Regions from separate parts of the Neobacillus sp. 19 genome, predicted to be linked through region 3. Evidence: predicted binding sites of a transcription regulator. Region 3 holds the regulator's gene; each other region holds the start of a gene.

Region 1 (4,519 bases), on a different contig from region 3:
ATACAATCCCACAGCTAAAACAGCGAAATAAAGCCACTTTGTATCAACAAACAGCGGGAAATGCCGGTACCTTGTCGTTACAATCCAGGTTAGAAGAGAAATCCCGGTTAGATAATAAAGTGAAACAGATGCAATGACTCCTAAAAGCTTCCGCTTGTCCTGCTCCAGCTTATGAAAAAAGTAAGTTCTCAGCATGGCCCCAATTAAACCGCCAAAACCAATTAAATTAGAAAAAGAATTAGCAATAAAGGATTGTTCGAACAGTTCTCTCTTAGACACATTTAACTTTAAAACCTTCACTAAGATGACATCATAATACAGCATCGGTAAAACAGCTGCAAAGGTAATCGCCAAGATGAATAATAACCTCCAGAAATTTAGCTGAGCTATTTCATTCTTGAGTAATTGAACATTCAAATTACCGGTGAATTTTTTAATTTCGAGAATGGCAAAAATTAATAAAAACATTGGAAAAATAAATTTCAACGCTTTTAATATTGTTTCTTTTCTAATCCCCAACAAGATTACCACCTATTTTTTCATTCCTGATTTTACTATAAACTGTTCAACAGCAAAAACAAAGAAAAATATACCATAATAGATCATTGGTTAGTTTTTATTCTAGACAGATTTTATATAGTTCAACCGTTGTGAAACGAATACTCGAAGCTAGTGTAAATTTTTATAGGGGTAGATTAAGAAATAAAAGTTAATAAAATAGACAAGTTTACTACCATCCCATGCATAAGTATTAATTAGGACAAATTGTGGGAGGTTAGTCGGATGAAATTTTTAGTCTTTAAAAAGGAAACACTGCTTTTCGTTTTAGCAGTTGGTGTTGTACTTGCCAGCATTTCCTCGTGGTTTATGCTAAAAGCTGGAGATAGCACTGTCTTTAATCAACAATCAGAAACAGAAATTCGCGAAATTCATATGGTTACAGCGGAATTTAAGACGAAAACGAAAGATGGGAAAGAACTAGAAGCCTACCGTTGGGATCCCGGCACAATAATTCTTGAAAAAGGAGAAAAAGTTAAGCTGCTTATTAGTGGGATTAATGGGGATAAGCACCCTTTCTATATTGAAGGGACCAATATTAAAGGAACTGTAAAAAAAGGAGAAGAAACAGTTGTTTCACTTCAATTTGCCAAAGAGGGGACCTATCGTTTAATCTGTGAAGTTCATTCTGACAGATCTCATAACGGCCCAATGATTGCCTATATTGTTGTCGATTAAAAGCAGGATTCTTTCTCCTGCTTTTTTTAGTTCATAAAATCCTCTGTTCTACCCCATTTTCACTGTTCACACGTTGCTAACATTGATTTTTTCTTATATAACAGTTTATCAATACACCTACATTTTTATAGTACAGTTTGAAATTGAATTTACTCTACGTTCACATAGTTTTCATATTTACCCCCTAAAAACCCCATTATAACAACACTTCACAATATCTTAACAATTTCACCCTTTTTGTGTGACACTTTTCACATTTCGCCTGTTATACTTATATTAAGATTTAAATAGAAAATCTGTTATATATTTTCTTAAAAATTTAAGAGGTGAAAAATCATGGAACAATGGCAAGGATTTAGGAAGGGAACATGGACAAAAGAAGTAAACGTACGTGACTTTATTTTAAATAACTACAACCCTTACGAGGGCGATGACGCCTTTTTATCCGGTGCCACCAATGCAACCAACAAACTATGGGCACAAGTAATGGAGCTAACTAGGCAAGAACGTGAAAATGGCGGGGTCCTGGACATGGACACCGAAACTGTTTCTACTATCACTTCCCATGGACCTGGCTTTCTTGATGAAGAACTTGAGAAAGTTGTCGGTGTACAAACAGATAAACCTTTTAATCGTTCCATGCAGCCTTTCGGCGGGATTCGAATGGCGAAAGCAGCTTGTGAAGCATACGGTTACGAGTTAAACCCTGAAATTGAAAGAATTTTTACCGATTTCCGTAAAACACATAATCAAGGTGTATTCGATGCCTATACAGAAGAAATGCTGAAGGCTCGAAAGGCTGGAATTATTACCGGACTTCCAGATGCCTATGGACGTGGACGGATTATCGGTGATTATCGCCGGGTCGCTTTATATGGTGTTGATTTCCTAATGAAAGAAAAGCAAAAAGATTTCAAACATACGTCCAGCGTGATGTCCGAAGAAAACATTCGCTTACGAGAGGAACTTTCCGAACAATACCGTGCACTGAAAGAATTGAAAGAACTTGCCAATAGTTATGGTTTTGATATATCTGGCCCTGCAGAGTCTGCAAAAGAAGCATTCCAATGGTTATATTTGGGCTACTTGGCAGCCATTAAGGAGCAAAACGGGGCAGCAATGAGCCTTGGCCGCGTGTCAACTTTCCTTGATATTTATATTGAAAGAGATTTACAGAATGGCTTAATAACAGAAATAGAAGCTCAGGAACTTGTTGACCATTTTGTCATGAAGCTCCGTCTCGTAAAATTCGCCCGTACACCTGATTATAATGAATTGTTTAGCGGTGATCCAACCTGGGTAACAGAATCTATCGGGGGCATGGCGCTTGACGGCCGTTCATTGGTAACAAAGAACTCGTTCCGTTTCCTTCATACTCTAGATAATTTAGGACCAGCTCCAGAGCCAAACCTAACCGTGTTATGGTCTCCAATGCTGCCAGAAAACTTTAAGAAATATTGTGCCAAAATGTCAATCAAAACTAGTTCCATTCAATACGAAAATGATGATATTATGCGTCCTGAATATGGTGATGACTATGGAATTGCCTGCTGTGTATCAGCGATGGAAATCGGCAAGCAAATGCAATTCTTTGGTGCCCGGGCAAACCTTGCAAAAGCCTTATTGTACGCAATCAATGGCGGGGTCGATGAAAAATTAAAAATTCAAGTTGGTCCAGAATATCAGCCAATTACCGGAGAAGTATTAACATACGAAGAAGTTATGCAAAAATTTGACAACATGATGGAATGGCTTGCAGGACTTTATATTAACACCTTGAACATTATTCACTACATGCATGACAAATACAGCTACGAACGCATTGAAATGGCTTTACACGATACACAAATTCTACGTACAATGGCAACAGGTATTGCCGGCTTGAGTGTTGTCGCTGACTCACTAAGTGCGATTAAATATGGTGAGGTCAGAGTAATTCGTGATGAAAACGGGATTGCAATCGATTTTGAAGTTACCGGCGATTTTCCTAAATACGGAAATAATGATGACCGCGTGGACAGCATCGCTGTTGAAATTGTCCAAACTTTTATGAAAAAGCTGCGCAAGCATCACACATATCGAGATTCTGTCCATACTTTATCTATTCTTACGATTACCTCTAACGTGGTATATGGTAAAAAGACAGGAAATACACCTGATGGACGCCGTGCGGGGGAACCATTTGCACCTGGTGCTAACCCGATGCATGGCCGCGATACGAAAGGAACATTAGCTTCTCTATCCTCTGTTGCCAAACTTCCATATAAGGATGCTATGGACGGGATTTCCAATACATTTTCAATTGTTCCGAAAGCACTTGGCAAAGAAGAAGAAAGCCAAATTCGTAATTTAGTTTCTATCTTAGATGGCTATGCAATAAAAACAGGACATCATTTGAATGTAAACGTCTTTAATCGTGAGACACTGATTGATGCGATGGAACATCCAGAGTTGTATCCGCAATTAACAATTCGAGTATCAGGTTATGCGGTAAACTTTATTAAACTTTCAAAAGAACAACAACTAGACGTCATTAACCGTACCTTCCATGAATCACTATAACCTGAATTTCTGGGGGCTCCCCTCCTTTGAGGAGCTCCTGCCTTATTAATGAAAGGGGAATATCATCATGAACGGAAATATTCATTCTATTGAAACATTAGGAACAGTGGACGGCCCTGGGATTCGTTATGTTATTTTTACTCAAGGATGCCTTTTGCGCTGCCAATTTTGCCATAATGCAGATACATGGGAAATCGGCTCAGGCAAACAAATAACCGTTTCCGAAATCATGGATGATCTAATGAGCTACCTCCCTTTCATTCAGGCTTCAGGAGGCGGGATTACTGTTAGTGGCGGTGAGCCGTTATTGCAAATCCCTTTTCTGATAGAATTATTTAAGGAATGTAAACGCCAAGGAATCCATACGACAATTGATTCATCCGGGGGCTGTTTCTCACATTCCAAGCTATTTATTGAACAGTTAGAAGAGCTTTTGAAGTATACTGATTTAGTCCTATTGGATTTAAAACATATCAATAGAAAAAAACATATTCAGCTGACAGGCATGGCAAATGATCATATCCTTGAATTTGCTAAATTTTTATCAGATCGAAGAATTCCAATCTGGGTACGGCATGTGTTAGTCCCGACTGTCTCTGACGATCCCGAAGACCTGCAAAAGCTTGGTGAATTCATTGGCACGCTAGAAAATGTTGAGAAAATTGAAATTCTTCCCTATCATAAGCTTGGGGTATATAAATGGGAAGCACTTGGACACGAA
Region 2 (4,519 bases), on a different contig from region 3:
CTGCTCATCGGCTTTCTCCTGCCTCTTGAATGTATTCGTTAATAAGTTTTTCTTGATCCGCTGCACTCAATTCCTTCTCAATTACTTTAGAAGCAATTAAGACTGATAGGCTTGCAACCTGTTCACGAATAGCGGCAACCGCTTTTTCTTTTTGCTGCTCGATTTCAAGCTTGGCTGATTCTTTAATGCGCTCAGCTTCGCCGCGGGCTGTAGAGATGATTTCCTCACGCTGCAAGTCACCTTGCTTTTTCGCTGATTCAATCAAACCTTGTGCATCCGTACGAGCTTCTTTTAATAGTGTACGTTGTTCTTCTAATAGTTTCTTCGCTTCCTGACGGCTGTTTTCCGCTGCAGCAATTTCATTTGCAACGTGTGTTTCCCGTTCTTTCATAATGCCCATTAATGGACCCCATGCGAACTTCTTCAGCAATGCCATCAAGACGATAAACATGATCAATTGGAATATAATATCACCAGTATTAATAAACTGATGTCCAGCCGCTGCGCCTAGTACAAGACTGCTTGTTAACACCTCGCACTTCACTCCCTTCAAGAGTCGTCCAAAACAAATATATCAATCAAATAAATTTCAACATCATCACGGTGCAAACCCACTAAATGGTGCCTGACACCCTTACGGCTATTGCCATAATGTTTATATGCATAAGCATATACATAATAATCATAGGCATAAACGAATGGCGAAGGTTCTCATGGAAATGATCTTCGCCATTTTGGAACGTTTATTGGTTGGAAACTAAAATTATTTACCTTGAACCATGAACGCGATAACAACCGCGATGATAGGAATCGCCTCAACTAACGCAACCCCGATGAACATTGTTGTTTGAAGCATACCACGTGCTTCTGGTTGACGAGCGATACCCTCAACTGTACGAGATACGATAAGACCGTTACCGATACCGGCACCTAATGCCGCTAAACCGATTGCAATTGCTGCTGCTAAAAGACCCATTTGAAATTTTCCTCCTTGGAATGTATAAAAATTTTTATTTTTTGTTCAATAAATGAACGGTTATTATATTAATGGTCGCTGCTCACTTTGTGAGACAAGTACACCATTGTTAACATGGTAAAGATAAATGCCTGGATGGCGCCGACAAAGACTGAGAAGCCTTGCCATGCGAGCATCGGTAAGATAGCGGCTAAGTGACCGCCGACACCAGTTGCCAGCCCGCCTGCGAGCAATCCTAAAAGAATTTCACCCGCGTAAATGTTTCCGTAAAGACGGAGACCAAGAGTCAGAGTATTGGCAAACTCTTCGATAATTTTGATTGGGAACATGAACCAGAACGGTTTAAAGAATTCCTTCCCGTATGCAGCTGTTCCCCGCATTTTTACCCCATAAAAATGTGATAAACCTACTACTAAAATGGCTAATGTTAATGTGACAGCCGGATCGGCAGTTGGTGATTTCCACCAAAGCTCACCATTGATAACGACTGAAAACGGCAATCCCACCATATTGGCTACAAAGACATACATCATAATGGTAATCCCGAGAACATGGAATCGTCCGCCGTCTTTCCAATCCATCGTGCTGTTAATAATATTCTTAACAAAGTCCATGACCCATTCCATAAAGTTCTGGATGCCTGTCGGCTTCATGGCAAGCTTACGAGTAGATAGGACCGCAATGAGAAAAACTATGACAGAGGCAACAGTGATCATCAACACGTTCCCCATGTTAAAATACAGCCCCATAAATTCAACTATATGTGCTCCGTGTTCCAACAATTTTCACCTCGCTTCCCCGTTACTTATGTATTTGCAAAGAGTGTATAAAAAAATCTATCATAATGACAATATAGGATGTCATTAACCCTATAACTACGCTGATGAGGTTGAGATGTTCCGGATACCTCATCGAAACCACGACAGCCAGCGCCGCCGTCGCAAACCTTGAAAAAGATCCGAGCGATCGTACCCTTCTCCCTTGTGAGAGCGAATGATCAAACTGCTTCATCTTTCGGACCATTAACCACAAATTAAAAAGGCTCAAACTCGTCCCAAAAACCAATCCCATAAAGATAGATTGGTAAGACGTGAACCCCCAGCCGAGTACATAAATAGCTAATAAAAAGAACATCCATCTTTTCTGTCTTGCAAATAGTAATTGAAATTCCGGCATGGTTGGCTAATCTCCTGAAAAGAAATGACGGATCCGAGTACATCATCGAATAAACACCTGCAGCACGTCCTGCGAACAATCCGAGTATTAAGAAAATTGGTTCCGTGCCCCCATCATGATCCAACCATCTTCCTGAATAAATAGTGATTGAGTGGCTCCCGCAAAGACTGCGAGAAAATTGCGGACATTTGGGCCAAGAGCCTTAAATGAATTGCGGTCTATTTCTCTCCTTGATTACCGAGAGAAACTGCACCGGACTTGAGGTATTTTGGGAAAGTGATAGAGGTATTTTTTAACCACTAAATTCTATTTGGAAATAATGAAAACCCTACCATCCACACCCTTTGTTAGCATACAATAGGCACCAGTCAATGTCAATGAGTTTACGTGAATTAATCCACAAACAAGCTCCGAAATTTCTTCCATATAAAATTTTTAGTTTACACTATCATTGTAGTGGAAATTTTGAACGATTTTAGACAACTTTGTGTCAATTTTGTGAACTTTCGTACAAAATTGGTAGATGGTACCAATTGGCACAGAGGGGGCAAGAGGCCCCCGTACCTTACTCCGTATTCTCATCAATCACAATCATCGTTTCGATAAAATCTTCCTTACCAGCCATTTTGGCAAAAACCTTCACGAGATACCTGCCTTCAGCCGGCAGCTTCTCAGCAGCAAGGTTCTGGCGCAGCATCCCCTTTTTCACATTTGTTAACGTATCCAAAAAGCCGACAAAACGATAATCCTCCGGATGAAACAAAGCGATGCCAAATTCCTCCGCCCCGCCTGGCAAATACACCTCATAGCGATACTCACCCGGCCTGTCCCCCGGCTGAAAATCAAATCCCATCACCCGTGGATACCCCGGCTCCTCAAGCACATACAAATACGGTATCTGAATCATCTTCGCACCCGCCTGTAATTGTAAAAAGCCGTCATGAATCTTGCCCTTAAAAACAAGGGGATCGACCATAAGCTCCACCGTCATCTCCTTTGACTGCTTCGGTTCCAAAGTAAACGATAGCGGGAACCGCCACGTGAGCCCATCCGTCCGTTTCGGAATCGAAAAAGAATACCGCTGCGCTTTTTCACCCTTATTTTCAACATGCAACTGTACTTTATGACTGCCACCCGTACCGGTAAACTTACCAAACCGGATACTGCTCGGCGACACGAGCGACGTCGCTTGTATCGCCTCATTCACCTGGATTCTCCCGGCACCCTGCTCATACGTGCGGTAAAACGACGACGCGGCACTGTTCCTGTTCACAAAAGCAGCACTGCCGTCGGAATGACCAGCCGTACGGTTCGAATTCCCAGCCCCCTCGCCAGGAGTGCCGTTCACCAGCGGTTTCGCCGTATTCATCAACGCCGCCTTAATCTGCTCCGGCGTCCAATCCGGATGGGCCTGCTTGATCAGCGCACACGCACCCGCCACATGCGGCGCCGCCATACTCGTCCCCTGCAGACTCAAGTATCCGCCCGGAATCGTCGAATGAATCGCCACCCCCGGTGCCACCAGGTCCGGCTTAATCTCCCACGTCCCCGTCACCGGCCCCCGCGAACTAAAATCCGCCAGCCGGTCCCGCTCTTCACGCACCGAGACCCGTGCCGTCACACTTCGCTTTTTTAATTCCTTTTGTAAAATCACTCCGTCACTCTTCGAGAGCGAGCTAACAGGGATGTTCATTTGGTGATCGAGGTTTCCCATGAACCCGCCGCTCATATTATTATAGATCAGCACCGCTTTAGCGCCCGCTTCCAGTGCATTTTTCGCCTTTTCCGAAAAGGTCAATGTTCCCCTTTGCATCAGCACGATTTTCCCTTGAACCTGCTTTAGCTCACTTTTCCTGCCGATGCCGCCATCCACCAGCTCCAGAGAGCGGTCAATCGCCCATTGATCAGAGCCTTCCATCGGCTGGAGCTGAATTTTTTCCCGCGTTCCTTCTATTAATAATGAGGGAATTGCCATCGTCGGGGTGGAGGCGCCGACGGAAATAGCCTTCGAGGCTGTTCCTGGTGAGCCGACTGTCCAGATATTCGGCCCGGAATTGCCGGAAGCCGCCACCGCGACCACTCCTTTATCGACAGCACGGTTGAGGGCAAGGCTGATCGGCAGGTCCGGCCCGTTAATACTATTCCCGAGTGACAAATTGACAATATCAACCTTGTCTTTAATGGCCTGGTCAATGGCCGCGAGCACCTGCTCGGTTGTTCCGCCGCCGCCGGGACCTAGTGCACGATAGGCGACAATTTTGGCCTCCGGTGCAACGCCTTTTATTTTTCCATTCGCCGCAATGATGCCGGCGACATGGGTGCCATGAATGGTCGCCTTTCCTTTAGCAAGAGTTTCCATCGGATCGC
Region 3 (4,519 bases):
CCTTTATATCTTTCTCGACTCTTTCACAACTGCCTTTTTGTCAACTGAAAGCTTTCCGCTATATTCAACAAGACCAATCTCACATTTTGGCCCGATGGTAATCTCGTTGCCGCGGACAACAGCCGCCTTCGTATTTTCTAATTCGATTTTGTCCCCTTCGATACATTCCGTTTCCAGCTGGGTTTGAATAAACGACTTAAATAATCCCATTAATGCCGGTTTGTCTTTAATACGAATGGTTTGCCCGCCTATTTCTCTAACTTTGCACTCTCCAAAAATCTTAATATCCACTTCATCCGCATTTAAAAGCCCGCCAATGATAAACAGTGACTCCGCTTTAAACGATTCCGCTTCACAATCTCCCTCAACGGTCAGCCTGCCCTTAATGCTGATTTCCTCCGCTTTTAGCTTTCCTCCGACAGAGGTCTTCCCCGCCACGTTGAACTGTTCCGCGTAAAGGTTATGTTCAATTTTCGCCGTTCCATCGACTGATAATGATTTACAGTCAAGATTTCCTTTCACTTTTCCGTTTCCGTTAATCTTAGCTTTGTTCGTTACAACATTTCCATTTACCGTTCCCGATCCATTGCAATCGAATTCGACACAGTCGATATCACTGTTAACGGTTCCTTTGCCATTGATGGTTACATGGCGAAATTGCCCGCCGTTTGCCGAGCCAAAGCCGTTAATATTCAAGTCTCCCCTTTTTTGCGTATCCATGATCATTCTCCTTTATAATAACTTCGCCTTAATCTCTTCCATACAGTTCACGAGTGAAAGCTGAACCATCACTTTCGTCCCTTGGTCAAACTGAACAGCTTCCGCATTGATCAGTAATAAACAGGATGAAACCCCCAGTTTTCTCGTCAGCACTAACTCAGCATTTTTTTGTTTGATCGATCCCCTATGATCCTTTAAGACTTGAAGCAGCATTTTCCCTTCATCTAGATTAACTTCTCCGGACTGCAGCAGCTTCTCTAATACATAGACTTCAAGAATTCTTGAAAAATCAAAATGTGTTCCGCCCTTTTCAGTTTCCAAATATACGTCCATTACTGCACTCGAAACAATGTTACGCTCCAACAGTTCCTCTTTCGTGAAATGCAACTCTGTTACGTTAGGTGAAAACATGTCAGCCAGCTCATCCAATGATAGGTTTTCTTTCATCGTTTGAATCTTATCAATTCGCTCTAAAATCTTTTCTCTTGGAAAAAAGGTTTCCTGCCCCGTAAACGTTGATTTTCGAATAAACCAGTCCTCAGGAATTAGATCCTTTCTCTTCCAGCGATACAGCTGACCGTACGAGATTCCTGCCATATCTAATAAATCTTTTTTCGAAATTAACCCCTCGCTCATTTTTAATATCCCCTTTCTGGTTTTTAATGTAACATAACACTGTTACGTTGTAAAGAAGGCAATAAAAAAACTTTCCACAATTTCTGTGAAAAGTCTTAATCGACATTATTCTTCTATTTCCACTGTCGGATAATGCTTTAAAAAGTAGACCAGTGACTGGAGTTCTACTGCCAAGTCAATGTGATGTACCCTGATTGAGGATGTGACATTTAACCTTGCTGGGGTGAAATTTAAGATCCCCTTTACATTGGCATTCACAAGCCGGTCCGTGATCATCTGTGCTGCTTGGGCTGGAACGGTTAGAATGGCAACATGTATGTCTTCCTCCACTAACACTTTCTCCAACTCATCCATGTGAAAAACAGGTACTTCACGAATCATCGTGCCCATTTTTGCCGGATCGACATCAAAGGCACAGGCAATTTTTGTGTTATTATTTTTTAAAAAATTATAGTTTAAAAAGGCTGTACCAAGATTCCCCACCCCGATTAAGGCAACCTTAGTCAATTCATCCTGGTCAAGTGTTTTACGGAAGAATGTTAATAAGTAATTGACATTGTATCCATAGCCCTTTTTCCCTAATGCGCCGAAATAAGAAAAATCGCGTCGAATCGTTGCCGAATCCACTTTTACCGCTTCACTTAATTCTGCTGATGAAACCCTTTGCTTGCCTGAACTATGCAAATTTTTCAAAAATCGATAATAGAGGGGCAGCCGTTTGGCTGTCGCCTGTGGTATCTTCATCGTTTCATTACTCATATTCTCCCACACCCCTTTTGAATGTATGTTATTATTTCACTTGTTCCGTTCGCTTGAAGTCACCGTTTTTTCCGCCAGTTTTCTCGACTAAATAGGTTGGCCCAATGACCATCCCTTTATCAACTGCCTTACACATATCATAAACGGTTAATGCACAGGCCGAAGCAGCTGTTAGCGCTTCCATTTCCACACCTGTGTTCCCTTTTGTCTTAACAGCTGCAGCAATATGTAATTGAACCTGATCTTGCCCGCCCTCTTCCCATGTAAAAGAGATATTTACCCCTGTTAATGGAATCGGATGACACATCGGGATCAAATCCCACGTCTTTTTTGCAGCCATGACTGCTGCAACTTGAGCCACTGCTAGCACATCGCCTTTTTTCATTTCTTGGTTATTTATTTTTTCAAAAATTTCTTTACTGACCGTTATGCTGGAATGAGCAAGAGCGGTACGTGCCGTTTCTGGTTTATCACTGACATCGACCATCTTTGCTCTGCCCTCTTCATTAAAATGTGTAAATTCTGCCATAAAAATATTCCTCCTATCCAAAAATAATACACTATTTTTCCTAAAATGTGTGTGAAACTTTGAACTTTTTTGATAGCCATTGGCTTTATTGCCCGTAATCCGGTTATACGGTACACTATTAGTATGTATATAGAGGTGAAATTAGATGATTTTGTTACAGGTTAATCAATTACAAAAATATTATGGCGCTGACCTTATTTTATCGAATATAAAGCTGGAATTACAAACCCGTGACCGTGTCGCCCTCGTCGGCCGCAACGGCGCAGGAAAATCGACATTATTGAAAATTATTGCCGGTCATTTGTCACATGATGGCGGTGAGATTATAAAGCCGAAAGAAGTGACCATCGGCTATTTAGCGCAAAATACCGGACTTGAGTCCAAATTATCTATTTGGGAAGAAATGTTGACCGTGTTCGAACCCTTGCGTGCAATGGAAAAGTCACTGCGCAGGCTGGAAGAACAAATGGCCGACCCTGCTATTTTCGAGGACCCTGTTAAATACGAACGGATTTTAAAAGAATATGATCTGCTCCAAGTAAAATTTAAGGAGCAAGGGGGCTATCAATACGAAGCCGATATCCGCTCCGTTCTGCATGGCCTTAACTTTCACGACAGCACCCTGATGATTTCCAGTTTAAGCGGCGGACAGAAAACCCGTCTTGCCCTTGGAAAGCTGCTGTTAACGCGTCCCGACATTTTGATTCTGGACGAGCCTACCAACCATCTCGATATTGATACATTATCATGGCTCGAACAATATTTACAGAGCTATGATGGCGCGATTTTAATCGTATCTCATGACCGCTATTTTTTAGATAAGGTTGTGACGCAGGTCTATGAGGTATCCCGCAAGCAAATCGGGCGGTTTCCCGGGAACTACAGTGCCTACCTTGAGCAAAAAGCGGCCAATTATGAGCGCGATATGAAACTCTTTGAGAAGCAGCAGCAAGAAGTCGCTAATCTGCAGGACTTTATCCAACGAAATTTAGCGCGGGCTTCGACCACGAAGCGAGCGCAAAGCCGCCGGAAAAAGCTCGAAAAAATGGAGCTGATGGATCGTCCGCTTGGGGACGAAAAATCGGCAACCTTCTCGTTTGAAATTGAAAAACAAAGCGGGAATGACGTTTTAACGGTGGATTCACTTGCCGTCGGGTATGAGGGTGAGATGGTTTCAGAGGACATCACCTTCCGCGCCTATAAAGGAGAGAGTATTGCTCTTGTTGGTCCGAATGGAATCGGAAAATCGACACTGTTAAAAACCATCATAAAAAAATTGCCCGCACTTGCTGGATCAGTTTATTATGGAACAAACCTTTCAATTGGTTATTATGACCAGCAACAGGCCGAATTAACCTCCAATAAGCGTGTCTTAAATGAACTCTGGGATGATTATCCGTTAAAAAGTGAAAAGGAAATTCGGACGGTGTTAGGTAACTTCCTCTTTTCCGGCGACGATGTGTTAAAAATTGTCTCCACGTTAAGCGGCGGTGAAAAAGCCCGATTGGCGCTGGCTAAGCTGATGCTGGAGAAAGCAAATGTGCTGATCCTTGATGAGCCTACGAACCACCTTGATCTGGACAGTAAGGAAGTTCTCGAGAATGCCCTGATGGATTATCCTGGGACGATTCTGTTTGTTTCACACGACAGATATTTCATTAACCGGATTGCCACTAAAGTGTTGGAATTAAGCCGGCACGGCAGCACAGAGTATCTTGGGGACTATGATTATTATCTGGAAAAGAAATTAGAGCAGGAAGAACTTGCAGCCCTTGCACTAGCAGCCTCCACGAAAGCAATTGTGGAAAAGGATGCTTTTGAAAAAAATAGTTATCAACAGGATAAGGAAACTAAAAAGCTGGAACGGCAGCGAAA
Region 4 (4,519 bases), on a different contig from region 3:
TTCTTACAAGGCGACCCGCTGGAGAATGTTTATTTTATTTATGAAGGTAAAATCAAAATCTACAAAAGTGATGTCAATGGGAAAGAACAAATTGTTGCAATGGCAAAAAAGGGTGATATGTTTCCACATGTAGGCTTTTTTAGAAAAGGAGATTATCCTGCCTATGCGGAAGTACTTGAGCCTTCAACGCTTATTGCTGTTCCCATTTCAAAGTTTGAATCCGTTTTGATTGAAAATCCTGAGCTTTGCATTAAAGTATTTAAGGTGTTGGGCGAGAAAATTGTCGATTTGCAGAATCGACTAGAAGAACAAATTCTTAACAATACATATGAACAAATTGTTAAACTGCTGATTCGTCTGGCCCAAAATCATGGGATGGAGCAAGGAGATGGGACAATCCTTCTTAAGTCAGAATTCACCAACAAAGACCTTGCAAATATGATTGGCACCACAAGGGAAACAATTAGCCGGACGTTAACAAAAATGAAAAAGGATGAGCTGATCGAAGTAGACGAGGCCGGAAACATGATTGTCGATGTTGAAATTCTTATGGAAGAAATAGGCTTGATTTAAATTGGAAAACACCGCTGCTATGTAAGCCGCGGTGTTTTTGTTTATTTTACGGATAACTGAAGCATGTCTTCCATATCTTCTTTCGCTGTACTTATTAATTTTAGGTTAAATGTTTCTTGGAGAACCTTAAGTACTCCTTCTGAAATAAATTCAGGCGGTTTTGGTCCAATTCGAATGTCCTTTATTCCTAAACTGAAAAGCCCTAAAAGAATTGCAACCGCTTTTTGCTCAAACCATGACAACACAATACTAACGGGAAGGTCATTCACTTCGCAGCCAAAGGCATCTGCTAATGCCATTGCAATTTTTACAGTTGACCCTGAGTTATTGCACTGGCCTAAATCGATATAACGTGGAATAGTTGTCCCCGGAACAACTCCATAGTCCACATCATTAAAGCGGAATTTCCCACATGAGGTCGTCAAAATTATGGTTTCCGGCGGCAGCGATGTGGCCAGTTCACGGTAGTAATCACCTCCGTGACCCGGTGCATCACAGCCGGCAATGACAAAGAAACGCTTAATCTTCCCTGCTTTTACTGCATCAATTACTTCAGGTGCAATGCCTAGAACTGTTTCATGATGAAAGCCAGTAAGTAATGTTTCTTCGGAATCAATTGCTGCTTCCGGCAGTTGTAATGCTCTCTCAATTAAAGGAGTAAAATCATCGTTGATAATTTTTTCGACATCTTCTAGTCCTGCTACTTCATATGAAAACATTCTGTCAGCATACGTTCCTTTGATTGGCATCACGCAGTTTGTGGTAGCTAAAATAGCTCCAGGAAACTCTTCGAATAGGCGACGCTGATCGTACCACGCTTTTCCAATATTACCTTTCAAATGGGAATACTTTTTTAATGCCGGATATCCATGTGCCGGGAGCATTTCAGAGTGGGTATAAATATTTATGCCCATTCCTTCCGTTTGCTTTAATAATTCCTCTAAGGCAAATAGGTTATGACCCGTTACAACGATGGCTTTTCCTTCTATTTTGTTCTGACTTACACGAATTGGTTCAGGGATGCCTAGTCGGTTTGTATGAGCTTCATCGAGGATTTCCATAACACGAACAGCTGCTTGCCCCACCTTCATCGCCATGTCAATATGTTCCTGAACGTTAAAGTTAGAATTGGTTAACGTCAAATACAGGGCTTCATGTGTGGTCGAGTCGACAAATGGGTCTGTAACCCCAAGCTGATTCGCATGTGTGCGATACGCGGCAATCCCTTTTAACCCAAAAATAATCGTATCTTGTAAACTAGCAATTGTTTCATCTTTTCCACAGACCCCCATTACCGTACATCCGCCAATTGGGGTTTGTTCACATTGATAACAAAACATAAATTTCCCTCGCTTTCCTTACTTTACTGCTAAAGCATACAAATATAGGCATCTATTTAGTGTGATATTTATCACAAATATCACAGTTGTTAAAAATCGTTCAAAAAGTTATTACGATAATTTGACGGCACCTACCTAGATTTATAAGCATATTATAGGAAGTGAAATATTGGAAAGAGAGGGAAAAATGATGTCATCCATGCATCCGAGTGATAAAAACAACCCTAAAAAGCCGGTACCTGAACCATTTCGAGAATTAGTGAAAACAATGAATGATTTCTTCACCGAAAAACCAGTCCGAGGATTTTTACAAACGATAGATGATTTCTTTAAAACTCCGTTTCCCGTTTCGGCTGGATTTGATGTAGAAACAATTGAAAGTGGGAAAGAGCATATCATTACAGCTGCACTTCCTGGAGTGAAAAGAGATCAAATTCACTTAAATATTACTGGAAATTATATAACGATATCTATTGAAAATAATGAACTGGAAACTGTGGAAAATGACCAAAATCAAGTTTATCGTCGAAGTTTTATTCGACAACATTCATCAAGAACCATTTCTCTACCGCATGCGGTTAATGAAAAATTGGTAAAAGCTTCATATCGAGATGGCTTATTACAAATCCGAATCCCTCAAGAAAAAGGGAAAGTTATCGAAATTGAAGATTAACAAATCCCCAACACAGAAAAGACGGCTTTTTGGCAGCCGTCTTTCGTCTTTTTAATTATGCTTTAAAGAAGCCGCCAAACCCTTTAACAAGTGATGAAACTTGATTCACTGCATTCACCATTGTTCCCGCAGTATTGACCATTTTATTAAAGTCTACTGAACCGTCCTGCGACTTAAAGGAATTCATTAAAGATTGCATTCCTCCAGGTTGTTTTGGTATGACACTGTGTTTTGGATATGGGTTCATCATCGGGTAACCATTCATTGGCATATAGGGTTGTGGTTGATCCTTTGGCTGCAGCGGATTTTGAAATAGGAATTGTGAATCCTTTTGTGTATACTGCTGATTGGGATATGACACATTTTGTGATGCAAATCCGGGTTGAAGACTTTGAGCATATTGCTGCATGCCTTGCGGATAGTAAGGGTTTTGTTGTTGGATGGCCATCCAATCATAATATTGGGACTGTGATTGGTAGGGCATTGGTTGTTGATTTCTATAATTAGAATACTGGTTCCATTGTTGGCCAATAGGAACTTGGTGCATCATTTGCCCCGAGTATCCATAGTTAACATGATGTTTTGGTCTTTTTGTACCAAACATGGGCAAACATCTCCTCCACTAATATCTCTATTACAGGTTATGAAGGTTTGAAATAAATGGTGATTAGTTAGTTTGAAACTTTCGCCGTTGTCTAATTAAGAAGAATTTTGTCTGAAGTTTAAATATTTTAAAAACTAGAAATCCTTTTATTTCGTGTTACTATTAAAAAAATGATGAAGGAGGAGCTATTTATGGACATTCGCGAATTAAAAAGCAAATTTAATCAAAGTCGGGATTACAGTACAGATGACGTTAATGAATTAATGGATTTTGCTAAGAAAGCGTATATTCATAACGAAATTAGCATAAAAGAATATCGCCTGCTTGTCCGTGAACTTGAAAATCAAGGCGCGGTAATACCAAATACCGAAAATGAAAACTCCCTCATCCAAAATACTTAAAATGGTAAAAGAGATGCCGGGCAGCATCTCTTTTCTATTTATTGACCACTTTTATAATTTCTTGCAGAAAATATTCAACCGTACGCTGGGAATTTAAAAACCTAGTCTTACTTGTCTGCGGAAAAAAGGCTTGAATCGAAAGCTGTTCGATATGTTCTGCAGTTGTATCGACCTGTTTTACATGCAAGTGTTTTTGATTTGATGACGACAGCCATTTTTTCATGGCACTTTTCCACGCATCATTTGTTCCTTTTACTTCATTAGCAAATGGTTTAATAACCTTATGAAAATCATGAGTTACCCCTGCCTCTCTTCCCTCTTGATAATACACCAAAAATAATCGGTTATACCGTAAAAGGTTTTCCGTAAGCTGGAGAATTTCTTCAGACATCTGCGCTTGTCCTTTCTAGTACTTCAAAATAAAAAAGTAGCAAAGGATTATGATGCTACTTATTAATACTATTATTTTAGCGGTAGTGAATAGCCTAATTCAAGCTTTAATGATTTGGGAACCTGGTTTATGCTGAAATCAGGAATTTCCCCGTATTGGGTTGTATGAACAAATTTCTTCTCTAAAGCAGATAAACTTTGAACTGGCTCAGTTAATTTTCCATGTTCCTCATTATTCAAACGGATGCGAAGGTCGGAGAATGATGCTTCAAGAACTGACTCCAATTCTTCTAATTGATCGTATACGTCCGCCAGCATTGTAAGCAGTTTTTCCTTTTCGGATAATGGCTTATTCATTAATAAAACCCTCCTCGCGATAATCTATTAGGTATTATTCTCTTTCTTTTTATTGCTTCCTTCCCACTTGACAAAACTAGAAGAAGTTCGTCAAAGATAGTGCCAATCTGCATGAAGCTTGTTAACATTTCGACATGACTATTATTCCGCATGAAAATATCAATAACCGCGCAAGCTAGAA

What was found. Region 3 encodes Rex, which represses fermentation and respiration genes when NADH is low (regulators of the CRP and FNR family bind a similar motif). Its sites were predicted from a motif close to TTGTGAAATATTTCACAA; they were not measured.
Region 1: pflB (formate C-acetyltransferase) is a predicted target of Rex. The motif match lies at 1,476-1,493, and genes of this name have one in related genera.
Region 2: ACO1D1_RS06380 (AtpZ/AtpI family protein) is a predicted target of Rex. The motif match lies at 2,538-2,555, and genes of this name have one in related genera.
Region 4: hcp (hydroxylamine reductase) is a predicted target of Rex. The motif match lies at 1,973-1,990, and genes of this name have one in related genera.

The regions. Positions count from the first base shown of each region.
Region 1 covers NZ_JBMPZU010000035.1:162,517-167,035, reverse strand. The annotation lists gene mprF (bifunctional lysylphosphatidylglycerol flippase/synthetase MprF) at 1-519, opposite strand, end outside; gene ACO1D1_RS12280 (cupredoxin domain-containing protein) at 784-1,236, shown strand; gene pflB (formate C-acetyltransferase) at 1,573-3,798, shown strand; gene pflA (pyruvate formate-lyase-activating protein) at 3,866-4,519, shown strand, end outside.
Region 2 covers NZ_JBMPZU010000027.1:40,788-45,306, forward strand. The annotation lists gene ACO1D1_RS06355 (F0F1 ATP synthase subunit delta) at 1-8, opposite strand, end outside; gene ACO1D1_RS06360 (F0F1 ATP synthase subunit B) at 5-532, opposite strand; gene atpE (F0F1 ATP synthase subunit C) at 764-976, opposite strand; gene atpB (F0F1 ATP synthase subunit A) at 1,045-1,755, opposite strand; gene ACO1D1_RS06375 (ATP synthase subunit I) at 1,778-2,110, opposite strand; gene ACO1D1_RS06380 (AtpZ/AtpI family protein) at 2,010-2,300, opposite strand; gene ACO1D1_RS06385 (S8 family serine peptidase) at 2,718-4,519, opposite strand, start outside.
Region 3 covers NZ_JBMPZU010000099.1:121,519-126,037, reverse strand. The annotation lists gene ACO1D1_RS26940 (polymer-forming cytoskeletal protein) at 4-720, opposite strand; gene ACO1D1_RS26935 (YhbD family protein) at 733-1,356, opposite strand; gene ACO1D1_RS26930 (redox-sensing transcriptional repressor Rex) at 1,462-2,115, opposite strand; gene moaC (cyclic pyranopterin monophosphate synthase MoaC) at 2,147-2,644, opposite strand; gene ACO1D1_RS26920 (ABC-F family ATP-binding cassette domain-containing protein) at 2,790-4,519, shown strand, end outside.
Region 4 covers NZ_JBMPZU010000022.1:32,076-36,594, reverse strand. The annotation lists gene ACO1D1_RS05475 (Crp/Fnr family transcriptional regulator) at 1-573, shown strand, start outside; gene hcp (hydroxylamine reductase) at 615-1,913, opposite strand; gene ACO1D1_RS05465 (Hsp20/alpha crystallin family protein) at 2,182-2,586, shown strand; gene ACO1D1_RS05460 (YppG family protein) at 2,642-3,190, opposite strand; gene yppF (YppF family protein) at 3,382-3,591, shown strand; gene ACO1D1_RS05450 (YppE family protein) at 3,626-3,982, opposite strand; gene ACO1D1_RS05445 (hypothetical protein) at 4,054-4,338, opposite strand.